Regions from separate parts of the Oceanobacillus sp. GQ8 genome, predicted to be linked through region 3. Evidence: predicted binding sites of a transcription regulator. Region 3 holds the regulator's gene; each other region holds the start of a gene.
The links. The regulator CtsR, encoded in region 3, represses protease genes until heat stress. The targets are predictions, from matches to a motif close to ATGGTCAATAAAGGTCAAACA.

Region 1: the regulator CtsR is predicted to act here: its motif matches at 1,198-1,218, upstream of AC6CHS_RS16885 (ATP-dependent Clp protease ATP-binding subunit).
Region 2: the regulator CtsR is predicted to act here: its motif matches at 1,119-1,139, upstream of clpP (ATP-dependent Clp endopeptidase proteolytic subunit ClpP).

Annotation. Positions count from the first base shown of each region.
Region 1 is NZ_JCAXEV010000005.1:325,157-327,433, reverse strand. Features, by position in the region: gene AC6CHS_RS16885 (ATP-dependent Clp protease ATP-binding subunit) at 1-1,151, opposite strand, end outside; gene mbcS (acyl-CoA synthetase MbcS) at 1,558-2,277, opposite strand, start outside.
Region 2 is NZ_JCAXEV010000003.1:567,368-569,644, forward strand. Features, by position in the region: gene AC6CHS_RS11620 (HPr family phosphocarrier protein) at 59-310, shown strand; gene clpP (ATP-dependent Clp endopeptidase proteolytic subunit ClpP) at 460-1,068, opposite strand; gene nikC (nickel transporter permease) at 1,453-2,277, opposite strand, start outside.
Region 3 is NZ_JCAXEV010000007.1:57,001-59,277, reverse strand. Features, by position in the region: gene AC6CHS_RS19160 (MgtC/SapB family protein) at 5-652, shown strand; gene AC6CHS_RS19155 (CtsR family transcriptional regulator) at 866-1,333, shown strand; gene mcsA (protein-arginine kinase activator protein McsA) at 1,346-1,894, shown strand; gene mcsB (protein-arginine kinase McsB) at 1,891-2,277, shown strand, end outside.

The DNA of each region.
Region 1 (2,277 bases), on a different contig from region 3:
ATTACCTGTTCTTCATCTTTTGCTTTTTCTAATTGCTTCTGTAGTTGAATTTCTTGATAGCGTAAGTTCGCTGCTTTTTCATAGTCTTCTCTCTCAGCAGCTTCTTCTTTTTCTTTAATTATTTCTTCCAAGCGCTGATTAATCGAATTAGAGTCTTTCTCCGCATTCGCAAGGTTTAGCCTTGACCCGACTTCATCCATTAGGTCAATCGCTTTATCTGGTAGAAAACGATCTTGGATATAACGGTTTGATAACGTTACAAACGCCTGAATGGCTTCATCAGAATAACGGACCTCATGATATGCCTCATAGCGATCCTTGATCCCGTGAAGAATTTGGACTGCCTCTTCAGCAGATGGCTCTTTCACAATAATCGGTTGTAAGCGACGTTCCAATGCAGCATCCTTTTCAATTTGACGGTATTCTTTTAAGGTTGTTGCACCAATTAGTTGAAGTTCTCCTCTTGCTAGTGCAGGCTTAAGGATATTTCCTGCATCCATTTGCGAGCTTTCAGCTGTTCCTGCACCTACAATTTGGTGGATTTCATCAACAAATAGAATAACATCCTGGCGCTCTTGAACTTCTTGAATAAGTTTTTTCATTCGCTCTTCAAACTGACCACGTATTCCAGTGTTAGCTACAAGAGATGCAACATCTAGCATATAAATCTCTTTATTCATTAGCTTAGCTGGAACATTTCCTTCACTAATTTTCAATGCCAGCCCTTCAGCAATGGCAGTTTTCCCGACACCTGGTTCCCCGATTAATACTGGGTTGTTTTTATTTCTTCTATTTAAAGTCTCAATGACACGTTTTACTTCATTATCTCGTCCAATAACAGGGTCGATTAGACCTGCTCTTGCAGCGTGGGTCACGTTTTTCGCCAATTGGTCAATTAAGCCATTGCCACGATTATTCTTTTTCTCTTTTGTTTTTGTACCTGCTTTACTATTACCTTGAGAAAAATTCTGAGAAAATGCTTGCTCTGCATTTCCAAAAGGTGAATTAGAGAAGAAATCATTAGAATTCATCATTTGTCCTTGGATTTCTTGAAAGCAATCGTTACAAAGGTGCAATTCAGACATTTCATTATTCATTTTCATTGCGACATTTATATTTGCTTGGTTTTCACCACAGTTTTGACAAAGCATTTTCCATTCCTCCTTGACTATTTAAATCAAATGTTAATCAAATTTGACTTTGACTATATTTGACCTTTGATTCATATTATACTCTGACCTATTTTGACTTTCAAGTCTTTTGTTTAAAATTTTTAGGGGGAGGCGCATGGGAACGATTTGGAGGCTTTGTATGGTTAATTGAGACGCTCATGCAGTTGATTGGAACTGCCGTGTGGCCGATTGGAGCTGCCTATTGGTCGATTGGACCGGTCAGCCGGTTAATTGAACCTCTCCAGGTTATCGCTTAACCGCACCTCTTGTAAATTAAACCACTCAACTAGTTAATTTGCACCCCGCCTCAAATATATACAACAAAAATAGGACGGATCTAAAAACTAGAACCCGTCCTGCAAATTACAACTATATTAGCCGGTTTTTACACCTTTTCCTTTTCTTTATTACGCAGTTCAATTCGTCTAATCTTACCAGACGTAGTTTTTGGCAGCTCTTTAATAAACTCTATTTCCCTTGGATATTTATAAGGGGCTGTCGTTTCTTTTACATGGTCTTGAAGCTCTTTTATTAATGCTTCATCTGGCTGAACGTCCTCTCTCAAGACGACAAAGGCTTTTACAATACTTCCACGGTCCTCATGCGGACTTGCGACCACTGCACATTCTTGTACAGCATAGTGCTTCACGAGAGCATCCTCTACTTCAAAAGGCCCGATCGTATAACCGGAACTTATAATAATATCATCACTTCTACCCTCAAACCAAAAATAGCCATCTTCATCCTTGGAAGCTTGATCTCCTGTTACATAATATTCTCCGCGCTGTGTCATTTTTGTGCGTTCACTATCTTTATAATATTCACGGAATAATGCAGGGCAATCCAGTTTCACTGCAATATCGCCTACCTTGTTCACACCTAGTGGAGCACCCGACTCATCTATGATTTCTACATCATTCCCTGGTGTTGGCTTACCCATAGACCCTGGTTTTACTTCCATCCCTTTCATTACTCCAAGTAATAATGTATTTTCTGTTTGTCCGTAGCCATCTCTTACTATGATATTAAAATGCTTCTTAAATGTATCGATAACCTCTACATTTAACGGTTCACCAGCGGAAACTGCACTATGCAAAGCTGGTAG
Region 2 (2,277 bases), on a different contig from region 3:
CAAACCGGATAGTTTTTCACTTCAAATGATAACGCTTACGTAGAGAAGGGTGATGTCGATGCAGGAGAAACAAGTTAAGGTGGAGTTACCAACAGGATTGCAGGCTAGACCAGCTGCAGAATTTGTACAACTGGCAAACCGTTTCAGTTCTCATTTGTATTTAGAAAAAGAAGGCAAGCGGGTAAATGCTAAAAGTATCATGGGCTTAATGAGTTTAGCAGTCGCCAGTGATGAGGAGATTATTATCTTTGGTGATGGAGAAGACGAAGATAAGGCTATCCATGAGTTAGCTGCCTTTGTAACAGAATAAAATCCCTTTCTTAACGAAAGGGATTTTTTGTACCTTAGGGATGATAAAATGCTTGTTAGGAGCAAGTACGGTTCAATTAGATCCTTAGTAAAAGAAAAATGTCCCCCTTCGCTACAAGATGAGCGATGGGGGACATTTTTAATTTCCAATTATTTATCTGTATTACGTTCTAAAATCTTGTCAATTAGACCATAGTCAACTGATCTTTGAGCTGTCATAAAGTTATCGCGATCTGTATCACGCTCAATAACTTCAATTGGCTGTCCAGTACGTTCAGATAGGATTTCATTAATTTTTTCACGCATCTGAATGATACGTTTTGCATGAATTTCAATATCAGTAGCTTGACCTTGCGTACCGCCAAGTGGCTGATGAATCATAACTTCACTATTAGGAAGTGCATAACGCTTTCCTTTTTCACCTGCTGCAAGTAGGAATGCTCCCATTGATGCTGCCATCCCAGTACAGATGGTAGAAACATCTGATTTGATAAACTGCATTGTATCAAAAATAGCCATACCCGCTGTGATTGATCCACCAGGTGAGTTGATGTATAGGGAAATATCTTTCTCAGGATCTTCTGCCTCAAGGAAAAGCAATTGTGCTACGATCGAATTTGCTACATTATCATCAATCGCACTTCCCAGCATAATAATGCGGTCTTTTAATAGACGTGAGTAAATATCATAGGCGCGTTCTCCACGATTCGTTTGTTCAATAACTGTAGGAATTAAATTCATTTGTAAATCCTCCTTCAATTGTTTCACTTTTATCCATGTTTTGGATTGGATATACTTATCATACCTAATAGGTCAAAAAAGGTCAAATAAAATAGTTCGACAGGTTTCACCTTATTAGTAGAGCGGTATGTATTCCGCCTTAACTGGCTTAAGACCACCACTTTAAAAATGCAGGGGAAATCCATCATACAAAGTGGGGGCAACTGCCAGAAAAGGTCTGATTCGTTCAACTAACATTTGGTAGGGAAGATAGGGAACACCCTCATCAAATGAAGTTTCACTTTATACTCATTCCATCTTTCCCTTATTCTAAGGAAAATAAACCCATCTCCTCATCGTGATGTTTCGGGGGTACGAGACGGGGGAGGAGATGGGTAGATCTTAATTCACGTCGTCATAAAATTATTGTTTTAATCGAGGATCTAGGGCATCCCTTAGTCCATCGCCAAATAAATTAAAGCCAAGGACGACAAAGAAAATTGCAAGACCCGGAAAGGCAACAACCCAAGGAGCATTTTGTATCGCAGCCCGTCCATCACTTAACATTGCACCCCATTCAGGTGTTGGCGGCTGAGCACCAAGACCAAGGAAGCTCAATCCAGCTGCATCCAATATGGCAGTTCCAACGCCGAGTGTAGCCTGCACGATGATCGGTGCAACACAATTTGGAAGAACATGCTGTATAAGAATTCTGCCATGTTTAGCCCCAATTGATTTAGCTGCCTCAATATATTCATTCTCTTTAATAGATAACACTGCCGAACGTACAATCCTCGCAAATTGTGGAATTCCCACAATCCCAACCGCAATCATAGCATTTTGTAAACTCGGACCAAGTACAGCAACCAATGCGATTGCCATGAGAATACTTGGGAATGCCATCATAATGTCAATAAAGCGCATGACGATTTGATCAATCCAACGTCCATAATAGCCAGCGATTCCTCCAAGTAAAACACCAATAGCGAGTGAAATACCTACCGCAATGACTCCAATTTGGATAGAGATCCTTGTCCCAAAAACAATCCTAGAAAATATGTCTCTGCCAAGTTCGTCTGTTCCGAGTAAATGGTCTGACGAGGGGGCCTGATAGCGATTGACGATATCTTGGGCAGTCGGGCTATGTGTAGCAATCACAGGTGCCAGAATAGCAGTTAGAACAAGTAACACAATGATAATCACACCGATAAGGGCTGTTTTACTCTTTATTATTCGAAACCCCGCTTC
Region 3 (2,277 bases):
TATTATGGCCCGTATACTGTTTGCGCTATTGTTGTCGGGATTAATTGGTTTTGAAAGAGAAATTAAAAATCACTCAGCTGGTTTTCGGACACACATTCTAGTAGGCGTTGGAGCATGTTTGATGATGCTACTATCTTTGTATGGATTTGATGTGTTTATGGAAACACATGAGAATGTACAATTTGACCCGGCGCGTATTCCTTCATATGTTATCAGTGGTATTGGGTTTTTGGGTGCCGGTACGATCATAGTATATGGAGGTACAATAAGAGGATTAACTACTGCTGCCTCTATCTGGACAGTGGCAGGTATTGGCCTAGTCGTTGGCGCTGGCATGTATGCGGCTGCTCTTTTTACAACCATTGTAATTTTGTTAAGTTTAATCTTTCTTAATAACTTTGAAAAGCTCTTTAGAAAAGGGAGTACGTCCAATCTGATTCAAATTGTTGCACTACCTGAGATAAAAGTGAATGATGTGGTATCCGTTTTTGAAAAGTTTAATTTGTCCATTAAGAATGTAGAAATTATTAAAGCAGAGCATGGTATACGGAACATCTTTATAAAAATTGATAGAAATGATCAGTTAAATAGAATTCACTTTTTTGAGGAGCTCTCTCGTATTGAGCATATAAAGAACATATCTGAAATTTGAAATTGAATAAACTTACAAAGAATCTTACAGTATTATCAAAGCTGTGAGATTTTTTGTACGCTATAAGAGAAATCAGAGGTTTCGCCCTTGTAGTTTTTGTCTAAGATAAATAGGGAAAACAATTATTTGCATCTCTTGTGATTTGTCGTATAATAAGAATATAGTCAAAGATAGTCAAAGTCAAAAGCCTTTGTTGAAAAGGAGGTGCATAGTATGAGCAATATTTCCGACATCATTGAAAATTATTTAAAACAAATTCTTCAAGACAGAGGGAAAAATGCAATTGAAATAAAACGAAGTGAAATTGCCGATCAGTTTCAATGTGTGCCCTCGCAAATAAATTATGTTATTAAAACAAGATTTACTGTGGAAAAAGGGTATATAGTAGAGAGTAAACGGGGCGGCGGAGGATATATTCGAATCATGCGTGTCATTCATCAAGACAATTCCGAACTAATCGATGAAATTATAAACATGATTAATCCAACGGTAACGCAGCAGGCAGCAATAGATGTACTTGATCGATTACTCGATGAACAGCTTATTACAACACGTGAAGCGAAGATCATGCTAAGTGCCATAGGAAGGAATACGTTAGCGTTTCAACTTCCTTTGCGAGATGAAGTGCGCGCAAGGGTCTTAACGGCCATGCTGTCCACATTGAAATACTTAAATAAGTAAGGGGGGTTTTTCATGGAATGTCAGGAATGCCATGAGCGTCCTGCTACACTGCACTTTACACAATACGTTAACGGACAAAAAAGTGAAGTTCATGTTTGTGAGGTTTGTGCAAAGGAAAAGGGATATATGAACTATCCTGAAGAAGGATATTCGTTGCATAACTTACTTTCAGGCTTAATGAATTTTGATACCTCTACGATTAAGGGACCACAGCAAAATACTTTTCAGCAGGTACAAGAATTACAGTGCCCAAAATGTGAAATGACATTTTCTGAATTCAAACAGGTGGGGAAATTCGGTTGCGCTGTATGCTATGACACGTTTTCCAGTCGCCTGGACCCTATATTCCGTCGTGTTCATGCAGGGAATACAAAGCATCAAGGTAAAATCCCCAAACGCCAAGGTGGAGACCTGCATAATAAGAAATTAATGGAAGATTACAAGTCCAAATTAAGAAGACTGATTGAAGATGAAGCCTTTGAAGAAGCTGCTGAAGTAAGAGATAAAATAAAGGCGTTGGAAAATAATACACAGGATCCGGAAGAGGGTGATCCTTCATGACACTACAAAATTTTATGAATGAAGCAATTAGTCCTTGGATGCGTGAGGAAGGACCTGACAGTGACATTGTATTAAGTAGCCGTATACGTCTGGCGCGGAATTTTGCGAATGTGTCCTATCCAATTATTGCAGACAAGGATAAATTGGAAGAGATACGTGATTTCTTTCGTGACAATTATGAGAATCAATCATTTGAGGAATATAAAGATTTCGCTTTTGTGGCGATAGATGATTTATCCCCTGTTGAGAAACGAGTACTGGTGGAGAAGCATTTAATTAGCCCCCATCTTGCGGAAAACGCAGAAATCGCTGCAGCTTTAATTTCGGAAAATGAACAGGTTTCCCTAATGGTCAATGAAGAGGACCATATTCGTATCCAGTTG